Regions from separate parts of the Streptomyces sp. NPDC047853 genome, predicted to be linked through region 1. Evidence: predicted binding sites of a transcription regulator. Region 1 holds the regulator's gene; the other holds the start of a gene.
What was found. Region 1 encodes HrcA, which represses chaperone genes, less so after heat shock. Its sites were predicted from a motif close to TTNGCACTCNGNNNNNCNGAGTGCNAA; they were not measured.
Positions count from the first base shown of each region.

Region 2: a site for HrcA is predicted at 4,661-4,687, ahead of groES (co-chaperone GroES). Genes of this name have one in related genera too.

Region 1 covers NZ_JBIDCI010000005.1:325,644-335,146, forward strand. The annotation lists gene ACGF5T_RS12915 (nitronate monooxygenase) at 1-173, opposite strand, end outside; gene dnaJ (molecular chaperone DnaJ) at 273-1,409, opposite strand; gene hrcA (heat-inducible transcriptional repressor HrcA) at 1,410-2,426, opposite strand; gene ACGF5T_RS12930 (MBL fold metallo-hydrolase) at 2,589-3,323, shown strand; gene ACGF5T_RS12935 (DUF3097 domain-containing protein) at 3,358-4,158, shown strand; gene hemW (radical SAM family heme chaperone HemW) at 4,216-5,448, opposite strand; gene ACGF5T_RS12945 (SpoIIE family protein phosphatase) at 5,489-7,963, opposite strand; gene ACGF5T_RS12950 (AMP-dependent synthetase/ligase) at 8,248-9,503, opposite strand, start outside.
Region 2 covers NZ_JBIDCI010000001.1:201,925-211,427, reverse strand. The annotation lists gene ACGF5T_RS01095 (contact-dependent growth inhibition system immunity protein) at 75-731, opposite strand; gene ACGF5T_RS01090 (hypothetical protein) at 1,297-2,247, shown strand; gene groL (chaperonin GroEL) at 2,446-4,071, opposite strand; gene groES (co-chaperone GroES) at 4,206-4,514, opposite strand; gene ACGF5T_RS01075 (polysaccharide deacetylase family protein) at 4,810-5,529, opposite strand; gene ACGF5T_RS01070 (polysaccharide deacetylase family protein) at 5,526-6,434, opposite strand; gene ACGF5T_RS01065 (methyltransferase domain-containing protein) at 6,558-7,748, shown strand; gene ACGF5T_RS01060 (RNA polymerase sigma factor) at 7,759-9,009, opposite strand; gene ACGF5T_RS01055 (YciI family protein) at 9,054-9,410, opposite strand.

The DNA of each region.
Region 1 (9,503 bases):
CGCAGCTGCTTGATCTCCTCGTACATCCCGTCCGCGGTCTTGTACCCGGCGGCCAGGAAGCCCAGCCCTCCCGCCTCGCAGACCGCGGCGGCGAGCTGCGGCACGGAGACGCCGCCCGCCATGGGCGCCTGCACGATCGGGTAGGGGAAGAGATCGGTCAGTGCGGAGGACATGACGGCATGTTGTCACGTCCTTTGAACAAGTCCGAATCCGGGCTTCCGTCGGCATACGCCAGGAGCATCCGCACCGCGGAGCCCCTGGCGACCCTCGCGTCAGCGCCCGTTGAAGGCGTCCTTCAGACGGGAGAACAGCCCCTGCTGACCCGGCTGGAACTGCCCCAGCGGGCGCTCCTCGCCCCGCAGCTGGGCCAGCTCGCGCAGGACGCGCTCCTGCTCGGCGTCGAGCTTGGTGGGCGTGGTGACCTCGACGTGGACGATGAGGTCGCCCCGGCCGCCGCCGCGCAGGTGGGTGACGCCTCGGCCGTGCAGCGGGATCGACTGGCCGGACTGGGTGCCCGGGCGGATGTCGACCTCCTCCATGCCGTCGAGGGTCTCCAGCGGCACCTTGGTGCCGAGGGCCGCCGCCGTCATCGGGATGGTGACCGTGCAGTGCAGGTCGTCGCCGCGGCGCTGGAAGGTCGAGTGCGGCAGCTCGTGGATCTCGACGTACAGGTCGCCGGCGGGGCCGCCGCCGGGGCCGACCTCGCCCTCGCCCGCGAGCTGGATCCGCGTGCCGTTGTCGACGCCGGCCGGGATCTTCACGGTCAGCGTGCGCCGGGAGCGCACCCGGCCGTCGCCCGCGCACTCCGGGCACGGGGTCGGGACCACGGTGCCGAAGCCCTGGCACTGGGGGCAGGGCCGGGAGGTCATGACCTGGCCCAGGAAGGACCGGGTGACCTGCGAGACCTCACCGCGGCCGCGGCACATGTCACAGGTCTGGGCCGAGGTGCCGGGGGCCGCGCCCTCGCCGTTGCAGGTGTTGCAGACGACGGCCGTGTCGACCTGGATGTCCTTGGTCGTGCCGAAGGCGGCCTCGTCCAGCTCGATCTCGATGCGGATCATCGCGTCCTGGCCCCGGCGGGTGCGCGAGCGCGGTCCGCGCTGCGATGCCGTACCGAAGAACGCGTCCATGATGTCCGAGAAGTTCCCGAAGCCACCCGCGCCGAAGCCGCCCGCGCCACCGCCGGCGGCCTGCGAGAGGGGGTCGCCCCCGAGGTCGTAGACCTGCTTCTTCTGCGGGTCCGAGAGCACCTCGTAGGCGGCGTTGATCTCCTTGAACCGCTCCTGGGTCTTCGGATCGGGGTTGACGTCCGGGTGCAGCTCGCGGGCGAGCCTCCGGAACGCCTTCTTGATCTCGTCCTGGGAAGCGTCGCGGCGCACGCCGAGTACGGCGTAGTAGTCCGTGGCCACCTAAGACTCCGCCAGGATCTGTCCGACGTACCGTGCCACTGCGCGTACCGCTCCCATCGTTCCCGGGTAGTCCATGCGGGTCGGTCCGACCACGCCGAGCTTGGCAACCGCCTCGCCGCCCGAACCGTAGCCCACCGACACGACGGACGTGGAGTTGAGTCCCTCGTGGGCGTTCTCGTGACCGATACGGACGGTCACGCCCGGATCCTTCGCCTCGCCGAGCAGCTTGAGGAGCACGACCTGCTCCTCCAGCGCCTCGAGGACGGGTCGGATCACCAAGGGGAAGTCGTGCCCGAAGCGGGTCAGATTGGCGGTGCCGCCGATCATGAGCCGCTCCTCGTTCTCCTCGACCAGCGTCTCCAGCAGGGTGGAGAGCACGGTGGAGACCGTACCGCGATCCTCGGCCTCGAAGGCCTCGGGGAGATCCTCGACCAGGCTCGGCACGTCCGTGAAACGGCGGCCCGCGACCCGGCTGTTGAGCCGCGCGCGCAGGTCCGCCAGGGACGACTCCCCGAACGGCGCCGGGCAGTCGACCATCCGCTGCTCGACCCGCCCGGTGTCCGTGATCAGCACCAGCATCAGCCGCGCGGGCGCCAGCGCCAGCAGCTCCACGTGCCGCACGGTCGAGCGGGTCAGCGAGGGGTACTGCACGACGGCGACCTGCCGGGTCAGCTGCGCGAGCAGCCGCACCGTACGGGCCACCACGTCGTCGAGGTCGACGGCACCCTCCAGGAAGTTCTGGATGGCACGCCGCTCGGGCGCGGTCATCGGCTTGACGCCGGCCAGCTTGTCGACGAAGAGCCGGTAGCCCTTGTCGGTGGGGATGCGCCCGGCGCTGGTGTGCGGCTGGGCGATGAACCCCTCGTCCTCCAGGGCCGCCATGTCATTGCGCACGGTGGCCGGGGAGACGCCGAGGTTGTGCCGTTCGGTGAGGGCCTTGGAGCCGACCGGCTCCTCGGTGCCGACGTAGTCCTGGACGATGGCGCGCAGCACCTTCAGCCTGCGTTCACTGAGCATCGCGCACACCTCCAGAAGTCGTCCGCCCGGTGTTCCTCCTGGCACTCACCGTGGACGAGTGCCAGACTTCCCCGGCCCAGTGTACGGCCGTGGGGTACGCCCCCGGCAAGGCCGGGGCCGCGCCGCCGTGCGCGCGGGTGCCGCACCGCTAGCGTCGCCGTCGTGACGGTGACTTGGGAAGACCTGGGATGGGAGCGGCTGGCCGAGGGGGTGGGCCGGTGCCGGCTGCCGGTGTGGGACTGCACGGCGGGGCTGGTCGTCGGCGCGGGCGCGGCGCTGGTCGTGGACACCGGCTCGAGCCTCGGGGAGGGCGCCCGGGTGCGTGCGCAGGCACGGCGGCTCGCCGGCCACCGTGTGACGCATCTCGCGCTGACCCACCCGCACTTCGACCACGTCTTCGGCGCGGCGGCGTTCGCGGGCGCGGAGGTCCACGGCGCGGCGGGCGTCGGCGCGGTGTTCGCGCGGGGCGGACAGGGGCGGGAGGCGCTGCGCGCGGACGCGGTGGCGGAGGGGCTGGACGCGGGGGCGGCCGAGGACGCGGTCGACGCGCTCGTCCGCGTCCACCGCGAGGTCGACGGCGTGTACCCGCTCGACCTGGGCGACGGCCGGCGGGTGCTGCTGGCCGACGTGGGGCCGGGGCACACCGGCCAGGACCTCGCGGTGCTGGTGCCGGGTGATCCGCCGGTCGTGTTCTGCGGCGACCTGGTCGAGGAGTCCGGCGAACCGCAGGCGGGCCCGGACGCCGTGCCCTCGCGCTGGCCGGCCGCCCTGGACCGGCTGCTCGCCCTGGGCGGTCCGGACGCGCTGTACGTGCCCGGCCACGGAGCGGTGGTGGACGCGGCGTTCGTCCGGTCCCAACGGGACGCGCTGGCCGCGCGCTTCGGCGTGTCGCGCTGATCACGGACGGCGGATTCCTCGTATCGTCCTGAGAATGCGCCAGTACTCCGCCGACCTGACCCCTCCGTGGAAGAAGTCGCAGCCGGTACCGGAGGTCCCGGCCGACCCCGGCCTGGTGGTCGAGGAGCCCGGCACCGGATTCTGCGGTGCGGTGACCGGCTGCGAGGCGGGCACGGTGACCCTGGAGGACCGCTTCGGCAAGCGCCGGGCCTTCCCGATGGAGCCGCGCGGCTTCCTGCTGGAGGGGCGCGTGGTGACCCTGGTGCGCCCGTCGTCCGGTCCGGTACGGCCCGCCCGCACGGCGTCCGGTTCGGTCGCCGTCCCCGGGGCGCGCGCCCGGGTGGCCCGCGCGGGGCGGATCTACGTCGAGGGGCGGCACGACGCCGAGCTGGTCGAGAAGGTGTGGGGCGACGACCTGCGCGTCGAGGGCGTCGTGGTCGAGTACCTGGGGGGCGTGGACGACCTGCCGTCGATCGTCGCCGAGTTCGCTCCGGGGCCGGACGCGCGGCTGGGGGTCCTGGTGGACCACCTGGTGCCCGGGTCGAAGGAGTGGCGGATCGCGCAGGACGTGACGAGCGAGCACGCGCTGGTGGTGGGCCACCCGTACATCGACATCTGGGAGGCGGTGAAGCCGGCGTCGGTCGGCATCGACGCCTGGCCCCGGGTGCCGCGCGGACAGGACTGGAAGACGGGGGTGTGCCGGGCGCTGGGGTGGCCGTCGGAGAACACCGGGGCGGTGTGGCAGGCGATCCTGGCGCGGGTGGGCTCCTACAAGGACCTGGAGCCGGAGTTGCTGGGGCGGGTCGAGGAGTTGATCGACTTCGTGACGGCGTGACGCCCTCGCCCAGCCGGCGGACTCGGCACTCCCGCGGCGGGGGCGAGGAGAGCCCCGTCAGTCCACCAGGTCCCGCACCACCGCGTCCGCCAGCAGCCGGCCCCGCAGCGTGAGCACCGCGCTCCCCGCTTCGTACGGCGCCGCCTGGAGCAGTCCGTCGGACAGTGCCCGCCGCGACGCCGCGAGCCCCGCCTCGCGCAGCAGCGACAGCGGGACGCCTTCCCGCAGCCGCAGCTCCAGCAGGATGCGCTCGACGCGCCGGTCCTCGTCCGTGAGGATCTCCCGTCCGGCTCCCGGCGACCGCCCCTCCGCCAGCGCGGCCGCGTACGCCCCCGGGTGCTTCACGTTCCACCAGCGCACGCCGCCCACGTGCGAGTGCGCGCCCGGGCCGGCGCCCCACCAGTCGGCGCCCCGCCAGTACAGCTCGTTGTGGAGGCAGCGCCCCGCGTCCGAGGCGGCCCAGTTCGACACCTCGTACCAGTCGAAGCCCGCCGCCGACAGCCGCTCCTCCGCGATCAGGTACCGGTCGGCGTGCACGTCGTCGTCGGTCATCGGGACCTCGCCGCGCCGGATGCGGCGGGCCAGCTGGGTGCCCTCCTCGACGATCAGGGCGTACGCGGAGACGTGGTCGGGTCCGGCGCCGAGCGCGGCGTCGAGGGTCGCGCGCCAGTCGTCGTCGGACTCGCCGGGCGTGCCGTAGATCAGGTCCAGGTTGACGTGGTCGAAGCCGGCCGCGCGGGCCTCGGCGACGCACGCCTCCGGGCGGCCCGGGGTGTGGGTGCGGTCCAGCACCTTCAGGACGTGCTGCCGGGCGCTCTGCATGCCGAAGGAGACCCGGTTGAAGCCGCCCTCCCGCAGGGTGGTGAGGTAGGCCGGGTCGACCGACTCGGGGTTGGCCTCCGTCGTCACCTCCGCGTCCGCGGCGAGACCGAACTCGTCGCGGATCGCCCCCAGCATCCGGACCAGGTCGTCGGCGGCCAGCAGGGTGGGCGTACCGCCGCCGACGAAGACCGTGCGGACCTCGCGGGGGTCGTCGCCGAGCACCTTGCGGGCGAGGCGGACCTCGTCGACGAGTGTCTCGGCGTAGTTGTCCCGGGAGGCGAGGACGCCGCCGGTGCCGCGCAGCTCGGTGGCGGTGTAGGTGTTGAAGTCGCAGTATCCGCAGCGGGTCGCGCAGTACGGGACGTGCAGGTAGAAACCGAGGGGGCGGTCGGCGGCGGCGGCGAGCGCGGACGCCGGGAGGGCGCCGTCGGAGGGGACGGGTTCGCCGTCGGGCAGTGCGGAGGGCATGCGTTCCATTGTCCCGCACCCCGCCTCGTGCCCCGGGCCGTCACTCCGCCTGGAGCACCAGCAGCGCCAGATCGTCCTCCGGGGGCCGGGCCCCGAACTCGTGCACCAGCCGCCTGATGCGCTCCGCGACCAGGCCCGCGTCGAGCCCCGCGCACCCGGCGAGCGCCGCCGCAAGACCGTCCCCGTCGTCGAACTGGCGGGAGCCGCTGCGCCGCTCGGTGACCCCGTCCGTGACGCACAGCAGGGTGTCCCCGGAGCCCAGGTCGAAGGTCTCGCTGGTGTACGTCGCGTCCTCGACGACCCCGAGCAGCGTCTGCGGCTGTGCCACCGCGCGGACGGTGCCGTCGGGCCCGAGGAGCAGGGGCAGCGGGTGCCCGGCGGAGGCCAGGGTGCAGCGCACGCCGCCCTCGAACGGAACCAGCTCGCCGTAGAGGAGGGACAGGAAGCGGGTCTGCGGTCCGTCGCCCGGGGCAACCGGACGGCCGCCGACGGCGACCAGGGCGCGCGCGGCGGCTTCGGCGGCCTCGGTGGCGTCGTCGAGGAGCAGCTGGTTGAGGCGGTCGAGGACGTCGGGGACGCCGTACCCCTCGCGGGCCAGCAGCCGTAGCCAGGGCCGGGCGAGCCCGATGACGACGGCGGCCTCGGGGCCCTTGCCCTGGACGTCGCCTACGGCGAAGCACCAGCGGCCGTCGCCCGCCGGGAAGAGGTCGTAGAAGTCGCCGCTGGGGCCGCCCTTGTCGCACGGTTCGTAGACCAGGGCGCTGCGCACGCCGGGGATCTCGGCGACGGCACCGGGCAGCAGGCCGCGCTGCAGGACGGCGCTGATGGTGGCCTGCCGGGCGTACTGGCGGGCGGCGCCGATGGCGAGCGCCACGCGGCGGCTGAGATCCTCGACGAGGCCGCTGATCTCGTCGGGGAAGCGGGAGGTGCCGGACCGCCCGATGACGAGGGTGCCCAGCGGCCGGCCGCCCGCGACCAGCCGGTAGGCGAGCGCGGCGCCCTGCGTGCCGTCCGGGCCGAGCCCCTCCGCGGGCCAGGGGTGGTCGACGGGTCCGGAGCGCCAGGGGTCGCGCGGGCGGGGCGGGTCCTTCTCCAGGACCCGGCGCAGCTCCTCGATGTGGCTCTCGCTGCCGTGCCAGACGCGGGCCAGCCGCGCTCCGACGGCCGAGCCGGGGTCGTCGCTCCACGCTCCCCGGCCCAGGGACTCGTCCTCCAGCCACACGGCGCACCAGTCGGCGAGCCGCGGCACGATCAGCTGGCCGGTGAGGGAGGCGACGAGGTCCTCGTCGAGCTGACCGGCCAGGAGGTCGGAGGCCTCGGCGAGGAAGGACAGGGCGCCGTGTCCCAGCCACTCCCGGTCGCGCAGGCCACGCGGTCCGGTGGCCGCCTCCACGTCCCACCAGAACGGCCACTGCGGGGCCTCCGCCCGGTCGGCGTCCTCCTCGCGTCCCGGGTGCTCCGGTCCTTCCTCCGGTGCCGTCGGAGCCGGGCCGGGCAGGACGTCCTTCGGGTCGGGCGCGGCACCTTCTGTGCCGGACGGACCGATCCGGATCGGCTCACCCGGTGAGGATCGCGGACGGGACGGGCCCGACCCCGGATCCGGCGGGAGATCACCCGGGCATTCCGGATCGTCCGGGGTCCCAGGACCGGCCGGACCGCCGGAACCGCCCGGGCCGCCCGGACCGCCCGGGCCGCTCGGGACGTTCGGACCGGGCGGGACGTTCGGACCGGGCGGGACGACCGGACCGCTCGCGACGCCCGGACCGCTCGCGACGACCGAGAGGTCCCAGCCGTCCGCACCGCCGGAGCCGTTCCCGTTGTGCGGGGGGTACGGGGCGTGTGTGCCGTGCGGAGAGAGCGTGCCGTCGGCTCCGTCCCCGGTCGCTGCGCCTTCCGGGGCCGTCCCGCCCTCCGCGCCCCCGGGCCTCTCCCCCGCCGCTTCCGCGACCGGCGACCCGCCGCGCCGCCACCGCCGGCCCCCGGCGTACGCCTCGGTCTGCTCGGTGACGTCGGTGCCGGCCGCCGGCAGCCGTGCCCACACCGTCTTGGTCCCCGGCCGGTACGTGATGCCCCAGGCCTCGGAGAGCGCGGCGACGAGCCGCAGGCCGCGCCCGTACTCCGCGATCTCCTGCGGTGTCTCGTGGTTGCCGCCCCTGGGCGCGCGGGAGGGGTGGTGGTCCGTGGCCTCGACGACGAGGGTGCCCGTCTCCTCCAGCCGGCAGACCACCTCGACGTCGGTGCCGGCGTGGACGACGGCGTTGGTGACCAGCTCGCTGACCGCCACCAGGGCGTCGGCGACGAGGTGCTCCGTCAGCCGGCCCGTCCCGGGCAGGCCGAGCGCGGACCAGTCGGCCAGCGCGTCCCGCACCATCGCGCGGGCCGCGCCCGGCGCCAGGGAGCTTCCGAGCAGGGTCACGTGCGCCAGCGCGCACCCCCGGTCCGATGCCTCGGCGGTGTGCGCCGGCACCCCGCCGGCGTGGGAGACGGTCTCCCGTTGCGTCGGAATGGCCCCCATGGACGGCTCCCCGGGCAGTTCGTGCGAGTACTTCGCAGTCGATGCCGACAGAGTGACAGACCGGACCCGTCCATAAGCGCCGAGTTACCGAAGTGGGCCGCCGCGAGTGAGAACCGTGCTAGGCGAACGCCCGAAAATGGCCCGAAGACGACCAGAAGACGACCAGAAGACGGCCCGGGGGCGGCCCGGGGGCGGCCCGGGGGCGGCCCGAAGACGGAGAGGTGCGGGCAGCGGCCGGGCGGATCTCGGCGACCGCCCCCCGCTGCGCCCTCGCCACGCCCCCGCTACGCCTCCCGGGAGCCCTCGTACATCTCCTCGATCAGGTGCTTGTACTCCCGCTCCACGACCGGCCGCTTCAGCTTCAGGCTGGGGGTGATCTCCCCGTGCTCGACGTCGAGGTCGCGGGGCAGCAGACGGAACTTCTTGACGGTCTGCCAGCGCTGCAGGCCCTCGTTGAGCTGCTTGACGTACCCGTCGACCATCTCCACGGTCACGGGCGCGGCGACGATCTCGGCGTAGGCCTTGCCCTCCAGGCCGTTCTCCTTGGCCCACTGCGTGATCGCGATCTCGTCGAGGGCGATGAGCGCGGTGCAGAAGTTCCGGTCGGCGCCGTGGACCAGGATGTTGGAGACGTAGGGGCAGACCGCCTTGAACTGGCCCTCGACCTCGGCCGGCGCGATGTACTTGCCGCCGGAGGTCTTGATCAGGTCCTTCTTGCGGTCGGTGATGCGCAGGTAGCCGTCGGGCGAGAGTTCGCCGATGTCCCCGGTGTGGAACCAGCCGTCGCTCTCCAGCACCTCGGCGGTCTTCTCGGGCAGCTGGTGGTAGCCCTCCATGATGCCGGGGCCGCGCAGCAGGATCTCGCCGTCGTCCGCGATGCGCACCTCGGTGCCGGGCAGCGGCTTGCCGACCGTGCCGGTGCGGTAGGCCTCACCGGGGTTGACGAAGGACGCGGCGGAGGACTCGGTGAGGCCGTACCCCTCCAGGATGTGGATGCCGGCGCCGGCGAAGAAGAAGCCGATCTCCGGGGCGAGGGCGGCCGAGCCGGAGACGCAGGCGCGCAGGCGGCCGCCGAAGGCCTCGCGGATCTTGGCGTAGACGAGCTTGTCGGCGACGGCGTGCTTGGCACGCAGCCCGGCCGGAGCGCTCGCGGTGCCGGTGCGCTTGAAGTTGTCCTGCGTGACCTTCGCGTACTCGCGGGCGACCCCGGCGGCCCACTGGAAGATCTTGTACTTGGCTCCGCCGCCGGCCCGGGCCTTGGCGGCCACGCCGTTGTAGACCTTCTCGAAGATGCGCGGGACGGCCGCCATGTAGGTCGGCTGCACGACCGGCAGATTCTCGATGATCTTGTCGACGCGGCCGTCGACGGCCGTGACGTGACCGGCCTCGATCTGGCCGGAGGTGAGCACCTTGCCGAAGACGTGCGCGAGCGGCAGCCACAGGTACTGCACGTCGTCCGGGCTGACCAGGCCGGTCGCGGCGATCGCCTTCGCCATGTACGACCAGTTGTCGTGCGGGAGGCGCACTCCCTTGGGCCGGC
Region 2 (9,503 bases), on a different contig from region 1:
GACGGTCGTGGGGGGGCACACGGCCGCCGTACGCACGGACGATCCCGTCATGTCAGCCCGGCTCCGGCGGGGCCCTACTGTTCGGAGATCCTCCGGCGGACCGACTCGAGCCAGGTCCGCAGGGTCGTCCCTCGCGGCGGCAGGAGGTCGAGGCCCAAGGCCGTGCCCGCGGTGATGAGTTCCTGGTCCGACGAGACCATGGTCAGAAGCTCACCGATTTCCTGGGCTGCCTGCGCGCGGTCCTCCGGTGGCGTCTCGCTGACGTACTCGCCGAGGGCCTCTTCGCGGGAGGCGTAGATGTCGGAGAAGTCCCGGTGGAAGTAGGCGCCGAGCAACTGGCCCAGGGAGGGGAAACGCTCATTCCATTCCCAGGAGCTCTGCGGATTGACCTGCGGGATGCGTGACGGGTCCCGCAGGAAGCGGTGAAGGTGGTCCCTCACCACGCGCAGACAGTCCTCGACGCTCGTGCCCATCGGCGGGCGGATGTGCGGTAGGCACTCCACCTCGTCCGCGATCTCCTCGGAGAACAGGCCGATGGAGAGCAGGTCGTCGATCTGCCGGATCGCCGTCGTGGCACGCGCGGGGTCCCGTGCGGCGGTCCGGAGGTAGGCGGAGAGAGCCGGCCCGGGAGCATCTGCCGTGTCGGAGAACGTGAAGTCCACGTTGGCGTACGACCCCAGCAGATCGCTGAGTTCGTGAAAACGCTGTCCTGGCGGAAACGGGTGACTCATCAACTGCTCCACATCTGGGTGCTAGGGCTGCGGGAACGAGGTGAGGACGCGATAGCCGGACGGAGCCGACGGATCGGCCCTGACACCGCCGGAGCCGTTCGTGGAGCCCAAGCCCGTGGAGAGCCCAGCTCCGGTGCACGCGCGGGAGCGTCACCCGAACGTGTGGTCCATTCCGGTCCCGGCCCGGCCGCGGCTGCGGGGAACGTAGCGTCGGGTGGCTGCGCCCACGCAGGGGGCGGGGCAGGCAGGCACAGGAAAGGGGCATCGGGTGAGCGCGGGCACGGGTGACCGGGGCGGACTGTTCGGCGACGGCGCCGACAGCGGGCGTGAGGGCAGGGGCAGGGCGGGCCGGGGGGCGGTGGCCGGCGGGGGGACGGTGATGTTCTCCGACGCCCCCGGCGCCGGTGGGTCGCCGTCGGCGGATCCCGCCTCCGGGTGCCCCGGTGCGGTCGGTGCGGGGGCTGCCTCCGTGCCACGCGCCCGGCCCGCCCCGCGTCCCCGGCCCGGCGGTGTCCCTGCCGGGCACCCGGGTGCGGGACGGTCGGGGAGGATCGCGCAGCGGATCGTGCCGGACGACCTCCGGCCCGAGGCGCTGCGCCTGGAGCTGACCGAACTCGGGGACGCCTTCCGCGCGTACCAGCGGCGCCCCGAACCGGACCTCGCCGTCCTCGCCGAACTCCACGACCGCAAGGCCCGCGCGTTCGCGTCGTGGGCCGACGTCACCGACGACGCGTCCCTGCGGGAGGAGGCGCAGCGGGCGGAGACAGCGGCGCGGACCACGCGCGAGATGAACGCCAACCGCCTCGGCATCGAGGTGGACGGGGGCGGGCCGGTCGTCGAGCGGTTGCTGACCCGGGGTCAGGGCGCCCACGCCCGTGGCGTGCTGGAGCACGTGCGGGTCCACGCCCCGCTCCCCGGGGCCGAGGCGCGGCTCGCGGTGCTCATGCTCTCCCTGCGGGCCGCGCGCGCCGGCACCGGGAACGTCACCGGGCAGGATCTCGGCGGCTGGTTGCAGGGCGACGCCGAGCGGGTGCTCCAGGAACTCGTCGACGTCGGTTGGCTGCGTCTGCCTGAGGGGGTCGACGTCGCCGACGCGCTGGACTCCCGGCCCGAGGAGCCCACCAAAATCACCGTCCCCTCGCTGCTGCCCGCCGAGCCGCGCCCGCTCCCCTTCGGCAAGGTCACCCGGGCGCGGCTGTCGGGGTGGGCGCAGAAAGTGGTGGGCGACCGGAAGCTCCGGAAGAAGAAGGCGGGTGCCGCCACCCGGCTCCTCGCCGTGTACACCGTCGCCCACAGCCGTCCCGACGGGCGTCTCGGTGAGCGGGTCGAAGGCGCCGAGGGCGACGGTGTCGGCCTGGACGCGGTCGCCTCGTTCTGCGGCCTGCGGCCCGAGGACATCGCCGAGCACGCCGAGCTGCTGGTCGCCGCCGGCTGGCTCACCGAGGCCGACACCGCCGGGGGCAGGTTGCGGGGGCGGCTCGCCGAACGGGTGCTGCCCCTGAGCGGGCTGGTGTGACGCCTCGCCGGTGACGGACCGCCGCCACGCCGCCTCCCCGTGGTGAGGAGCAGCCCCCTGCCGCCAAGCAGGGGGTGCGAGCAACCGCGACGGCGCCGCACCAGGCAGGAGGCCCGACGTGCGGGCGCACAACCGGCACCAAGAACAGGTGCCCAGCCCCCCGCAGGGGACCGGGCACCGTTCGGTTCAGCGCAGCGCTCAGTGGGCGTGGCCGTGGCCGTGGCCCGCGGCGGCCGGCTCTTCCTCTTCCTTCTTCTCGACGACCAGGGTCTCGGTCGTCAGGAGGAGGGAGGCGATGGAGGCGGCGTTCTCCAGGGCGGAGCGGGTGACCTTCACCGGGTCGATGACGCCGGCCTTGACCAGGTCGCCGTACTCGCCGGTGGCGGCGTTGAAGCCCTGGCCCTTGTCGAGCTCGGCGACCTTGGAGGTGATGACGTAGCCCTCCAGGCCGGCGTTCTCGGCGATCCAGCGCAGCGGCTCGACGGCGGCGCGGCGGACGACCGCGACACCGGTGGCCTCGTCGCCGGTCTTGCCGAGGTTGCCCTCGAGGACCTTGACGGCGTGGACCAGCGCGGAGCCACCACCGGAGACGATGCCCTCCTCGACCGCGGCGCGGGTCGCGGAGATGGCGTCCTCCAGACGGTGCTTGCGCTCCTTCAGCTCCACCTCGGTGGCGGCGCCGACCTTGATCACGCACACGCCGCCGGCCAGCTTCGCGAGGCGCTCCTGGAGCTTCTCGCGGTCCCAGTCGGAGTCGGTGGACTCGATCTCGGCCTTGATCTGGGCGATGCGGCCCTCGACCTCGTCGCGCTTGCCGGCACCGTCGACGATCGTGGTGTCGTCCTTGGTGACGGTGATGCGGCGGGCGGTGCCGAGCACCTCGAGGCCGACCTGGTCGAGCTTGAGGCCGACCTCCTCGGAGATGACGGTGGCGCCGGTGAGGACGGCCATGTCCTGGAGCATCGCCTTGCGGCGGTCGCCGAAGCCGGGGGCCTTGACGGCGACGGCGTTGAAGGTGCCGCGGATCTTGTTGACGACGAGGGTGGAGAGGGCCTCGCCCTCCAGGTCCTCGGCGATGATCAGCAGCGGCTTCGAGGCGCCGGCCTGGATGACCTTCTCCAGCAGCGGCAGCAGGTCGCCGATCGAGGAGATCTTGCCCTGGTTGATGAGGATGTAGGGGTCGTCGAGGACGGCCTCCATACGCTCCTGGTCCGTGACGAAGTACGGCGACAGGTAGCCCTTGTCGAAGGCCATGCCCTCGGTGAAGTCCAGCTCCAGACCGAAGGTGTTGGACTCCTCGACGGTGATGACACCGTCCTTGCCGACCTTGTCCATCGCCTCGGCGATCAGCTCGCCGACCTGCTGGTCCTGGGCGGACAGCGCGGCCACGGCGGCGATGTCGGACTTCTCGTCGATCGGGCGCGCGGTGGCGAGGAGTTCCTCGGACACGGCGGCGACGGCCGCGTCGATGCCCTTCTTCAGCAGCGCCGGGGAGGCACCGGCGGCGACGTTGCGCAGACCCTCGCGGACCAGGGCCTGGGCCAGCACGGTGGCGGTGGTCGTACCGTCACCCGCGATGTCGTTGGTCTTGGTCGCCACCTCCTTCACCAGCTGCGCGCCGAGGTTCTCGTACGGGTCCTCGATCTCGACCTCGCGGGCGATCGTGACACCGTCGTTGGTGATGGTGGGGGCGCCGAACTTCTTGTCGATGACGACGTTGCGGCCCTTGGGGCCGATCGTCACCTTGACCGTGTCGGCAAGCTTGTTGACGCCGCGCTCGAGGGCGCGACGGGCGTCCTCGTCGAACTTCAGGATCTTCGCCATGGGAGCGTGAGCCCTCTTCCGGAAATCTTGGGGTTATACGGCAAATGCGCCCCGGGCGCCCGGCTTGTTAAAGGTCGCGGGAGCCAGGGGCGCAGATGAGAAGCCAGGTACTTCGGTGAAGTGAAGAGCCGCTTCTACTTCTCGACGATCGCGAGCACGTCGCGGGCCGAGAGGACGAGGTACTCCTCGCCGTTGTACTTCACCTCGGTGCCGCCGTACTTGCTGTAGAGCACGACGTCGCCGACGCTCACGTCGAGCGGAAGACGGTTGCCGTCCTCGAAGCGGCCCGGGCCGACGGCCAGGACGACGCCCTCCTGGGGCTTCTCCTTGGCAGTGTCCGGAATGACCAGGCCCGAGGCCGTGGTCTGCTCGGCGTCGAGCGGCTGGACCACGATGCGGTCCTCGAGCGGCTTGATGGCAACCTTGGAGCTGGTGGTCGTCACGATCCGACCTCCCCCTTCGGAGATCTCACGGGGTTAACTGTCTGAGGTGGCGACCAGGTGGATCCGTCGTCGCGGGTGCCGGACCTGCCCGTCGCTGTGTTGGCACTCTCCAGTGGTGAGTGCCAGACCCGAGACTATGACCGCGATTAGCACTCGGTCAAGCGGAGTGCCAATGCCGACGGCGCGTCGGCGGTTTTTTCGTATTCGCCGGCCCAGGTGGGCACCCTGCGACGGTGCCGGGCCCGCCGGGGGCTGCCGCCCCCGGATCCCCGCTTTCGGCCTGGACGGGCCCCGCCTACAGGTAGTCCTCCAGGCGCCCCACCCTCAGCCCCTGCTCCTCGATCGTCTCCAACAGACGCGCCGTGCGGTCGCGCAGGTCCCGGCCCGTCGGGTCGTCCGGGGCGACGGTCACGATGTCGCCGGGATGGAGGCGGTGCTCGCCGCGGGTGTAGGCGAGGGCGCCGTCGGCCTCCAGGGACGCGCGCCACAGGACGATCGCCGCGATGCCGCAGTCGGCGGCGGCGCGCAGCGTCGTGGTGTCGTACGTGCCGTAGGGCGGGCGGAAGAGGTGCGGGCGGACGCCGAAGCGGGCCGTGAGCTTGGTCTGCTGGCCGCAGATCTCGGCGCGCTGGCCCGCGTGCGGCAGGCCGCGCAGGGAGCGGTGGTCGAGGGTGTGGTTCTGCAGGCTCGCGCCGACCGAGCGGAGCCGGGCGAAGTGGCCGTAGGCGGGTCCGGTGACCGTGTCGGTGAGGAACAGGGTGACCGGGAGGCGCCGTTCGCGGATGAGGGCGGCGAGACGCGGGTCCCGCTCGGCGCTGTCCTCGAAGGTGAGGAAGACGACCCGGTCGGTGGTGCGGACGTGGTCCACGACGGGCGGCAGGTTCTGCCCGCGGTCGCCGCCCTGGGCGGGCTCGCCGGCCGCCGGGCGCTGCGTGGGGCCGGCGAACTGGGCGCAGCCGGTGAGGAGTACGGCGGCCAGGGCGGCCCCGGCCGTCCGGAACCGCCCCCGCCTCACAGGTAGTCCTCCAGCCGGGCCACCGCGTATCCCTCGGCGGTGACCTTGTCGAGGAACTCGCGGACCATGTCGCGCATGGTGCCGTCCCAGTCGTCCTCGCCCCGGAAGTGGCTGAGGACGATGTCACCGGGGTGGATCTCCCGGTCCCACTCCCGGTAGTCCCAGCGGTCGGCGAAGACCTCCTCGTTCCAGATCGGGGCGTACCTGATGCCGCAGGCCTTCGCCGCGCGCAGGGTGTCGCGGTTGTAGTTGCCGAAGGGCGGGCGGAAGAGGGTGGGGCGGCTGCCGTAGCGCTTCTCGATCACGTCCTGCATGCCGCAGATCTCGCGCTTCTGCTCGGCGTAGGACAGGCCGGGCAGGTAGGGGTGGTGGAGGGTGTGGTTGTTGAGGGTGACGCCCCGGTCCTGCATCTCCTTGAAGTAGCCGTAGTCCTCCTTGACCAGATAGTCGCTGAGGAAGGCGGTGTACGGGATCTTCAGCTCGCTCATCATGCGCAGGAACGCCGGGTCCTTCTCGGCGCCGTCGTCGATGGTGAGGAAGACGATCTTCTCCTTGGTGGGGATCGAGGTGAAGACCGGCGGGAGGTCCTCCTGGCCGGTCACCTCGAAGCCCTTGCGCGCCCTGATCTCCGGCTTCCTGGCCGGGGGCGGCGGGGCCGTCAGCGGTACCTTCTTCAGCTTCCAGCGCTTCGCGGCGGCGACCCGGGCCGCCTGGGCGGCGCGCAGCTTGGACGCGTAGGCGTCGAGCGCGCGGGCGGGGGGCGCCTGGAGGGGCTGCTGACCTGAGGCGCCGCGGACCTCGGAGGCGTCCTGCGCACAGCCGGAGGCGAGGGCGGCGACGGCGAGGGCGGCGGCAGCGCCGCGCATCCGGGACCCGGGGGCGGACGTCCGGGCGACGCGGAACATCCGACTTTTGTCATTTTGTACGACTGCTCGCATGGTGCCGGATCTTCGCAGTCCCCGGCCGCCCGACCCCGTCCGACACCGCGCCGGAGGCACACCGTCCACCGACTGGCCCACAATGTCCCGGTGAACGACCTCGACGCCCTCCTCGCCCTGCTCACCCCGGAGGGCCGTGCCCTCCTCGACGAGGTGCGCGACACCGACCCCGCGCGGGAGCTCGCCGTCGCGACCCGGCTGCGGCGCACGCACCCGGCCGAGCTGGTGTCCGCGGCGCTCGGGCAGGCGCGGCTGCGGCAGCGGGCGGTGGCGAAGTTCGGGGCCGAGGACGCCGGGCGGATGTACTTCACGCCCAACGGGGTGGAGCAGTCGACGCGGGCGAGCGTGGCCGCGTACCGGGCCGAGTGCCTCCGGGCGATGGGGGTGCGGTCCGTCGCCGACCTGTGCTGCGGGATCGGCGGGGACGCGATCGCGTTCGCCCGCGCCGGTATCCGGGTGCTGGCCGTCGACCGGGACGCGTCGACCTGCGCGGCGGCCCGAGCCAACGCCGACGCGCTCGGCCTGGCGGGCCTGATCGAGGTGCGCGAGGCCGACGTGACCGAGGTGGACACGTCCGGGTACGAAGCCGTGTTCGTCGACCCGGCCCGACGCTCCTCCAAGCGTGGCCGGATCTTCGACCCGGAGGCCTACTCGCCGCCCCTGTCCTGGGCCGTCTCCGCCGCCCTCGGGGCGCCGCTGGGTCTGCTGAAGATCGCGCCGGGCATCCCCCACGAGGCGATCCCTCCGCAGGCGACGGCCGAGTGGGTCTCGGACGGCGGGGACGTCAAGGAGGCCGTGCTGTGGTTCGGCCCGGACATGACGCCGGGGGCGCGGCGGGCGACGCTGCTGCCCGCCGGCGCGGGCATCTACGTGACGCCCGAGACCATGCTCCCGGACCCCGGGGTACGGAACGTCGGCCGGTACCTGTACGAACCGGACGGCGCCGTCATCCGCGCCCACGTGGTCGCCGAGGTCGCCGAGGAGCTGGACGGCGGGCTGATCGACCCGACGATCGCCTACGTCACCGCCGACGAGCTGAGGCCGACCCCGTACGCCACCGCCTACGAGATCACCGACGTGATGCCCTTCAACCTCAAGAAGCTGAAGGCGCTGCTGCGGGAGCGCCGGGTCGGCACGCTGACGGTGAAGAAGCGGGGCTCGGCGGTGGAGCCGGAGGAGCTGCGGCGGAAGGTCAAGCCGCAGGGGCCGAACGCGGCCACGGTCTTCATGACCCGGGTCGCGGGGGCACCGACGATGCTGATCGGGCACCCTGTGCGCTGACCGGGCGGTCTCAACCGCACTCCCCCGCCCGGCGGGCCAGCAGCTCGCGTTCGCGCGCGTTGCGGGCCAGTGAGGCGGCGCGCTCGAACTCGGTGCGGGCCTCGGCGGTGCGGCCCAGGCGCAGCAGCAGGTCGCCGCGGACGCTGGGCAGCAGGTGGTAGTCGCGCAGGGCGGGCTCGGCGGCGAGGGCGTCGACGAGGGCGAGTGCGGGGGTCGGTCCCTCGGCCATGGACACGGCGACCGCGCGGTTGAGGGCGACCACCGGGGACGGGGTGCGGGCGGCGAGCAGGCCGTAGAGCGCGGCGATGCGCGGCCAGTCGGTCTCCTCGTAGGTGAACGCGGTGGCGTGGCAGGCGGCGATCGCGGCCTGGAGGACGTAGGGACCCGGGGCGCCGGAGCCGGCGGTGCGGGCGCGGTCGAGGGCGGTGAGGCCGCGGGTGATCAGCATGCGGTTCCAGCGGCGGCGGTTCTGGTCCCTGAGGAGCACCGGCGCCCCGTCGGGGCCGGTGCGGGCGGCCGTACGGGACGCCTGCAGCTCCAGCAGGGCGGCCAGGCCGTGCACCTCGGGCTCCTTCGGCATCAGGGCCGCGAGCACGCGGGCCAGCCGCAGGGCGTCCTCGCACAGGGCGGGGCGGAGCCAGTCGTCGCCGGCGGTGGCCGCGTACCCCTCGTTGAAGATCAGGTAGATGACCTCCAGGACCGAGCCGAGGCGGGCCGCGCGGTCGGGGCCGTAGGGCACCTCGAAGGCGACGTCCTTGGTGGCGAGGGTGCGTTTGGCGCGCACGACGCGCTGCGCGACCGTCGGTTCGGGGACCAGGAAGGCGCGGGCGATCTCGGGCGTGGTCAGTCCGCCGAGCAGGCGCAGGGTGAGGGCGATGCGGGCCTCGGCGGACAGCACCGGGTGGCAGGCGGTGAAGACGAGCCGCAGCAGGTCGTCGTCGATGTCCTGCGGATCGGCGGGTTCCGCGGGCGGCGGCGTCGCGGCGGGCAGCTCGCGGCCGACCTCCGCGAGTTTGCGGGCGTAGGTCTCCCGGCGCCGGATCAGGTCGACGGCGCGGCGCCGGGCGGTGGCCATGAGCCAGGCGCCCGGGTTGTCGGGCACGCCGTCCCTCGGCCACTGCTCCAGGGCGGCGACCAGCGCGTCCTGGGTGAGTTCCTCGGCGATGCCGACGTCCCGGACGAGGCGGGCCACGCCGGCGATGACACGGGGCGACTCCAGCCGGAAGACGGTTTCGAGGGCCTCGGTGGGCTGTGGTTCCACAGCCCACCATGCAACACCCTCGGGCGGGCGGGGGGCGACTCCGGTCAGCCCTCCATCAGCTCCCGCACCTCGCAGGTCACCGTCCAGTGCTCCTCGTGGACCTTGAGGAAGCGCTTGGTCCACTCGATCGCCTCGGCCTTGTCCTTGGCCTGGAGGAGCGAGTAGCCGCCGACGACCTCCTTGGTCTCGGTGAAGGGGCCGTCGGTGACGGACAGCTGTCCGCCCTCGTAGTGGACGCGGGTGCCCTCGGCGGTCGGGGTCAGCCCGGCGGTGTCGAGCAGGACGCCGGCCTTCGTCATCTCCTCCATCAGCTTCTCCATGCGCTGGATCAGCTCGGGGCTGGGACCGCCGGAGAGCGCGTCGCTCTCCTCGATCCGGATCAGGGACAGGTAGCGGGGCATGGTGACTCCTCGGGGTCGTCGGCGGCCGGGTTCCGCCGGCCTCTCACCCCTGCGTCGAACGGGAGCCCCCTGGATCGACAGCCGCCCGGAGAT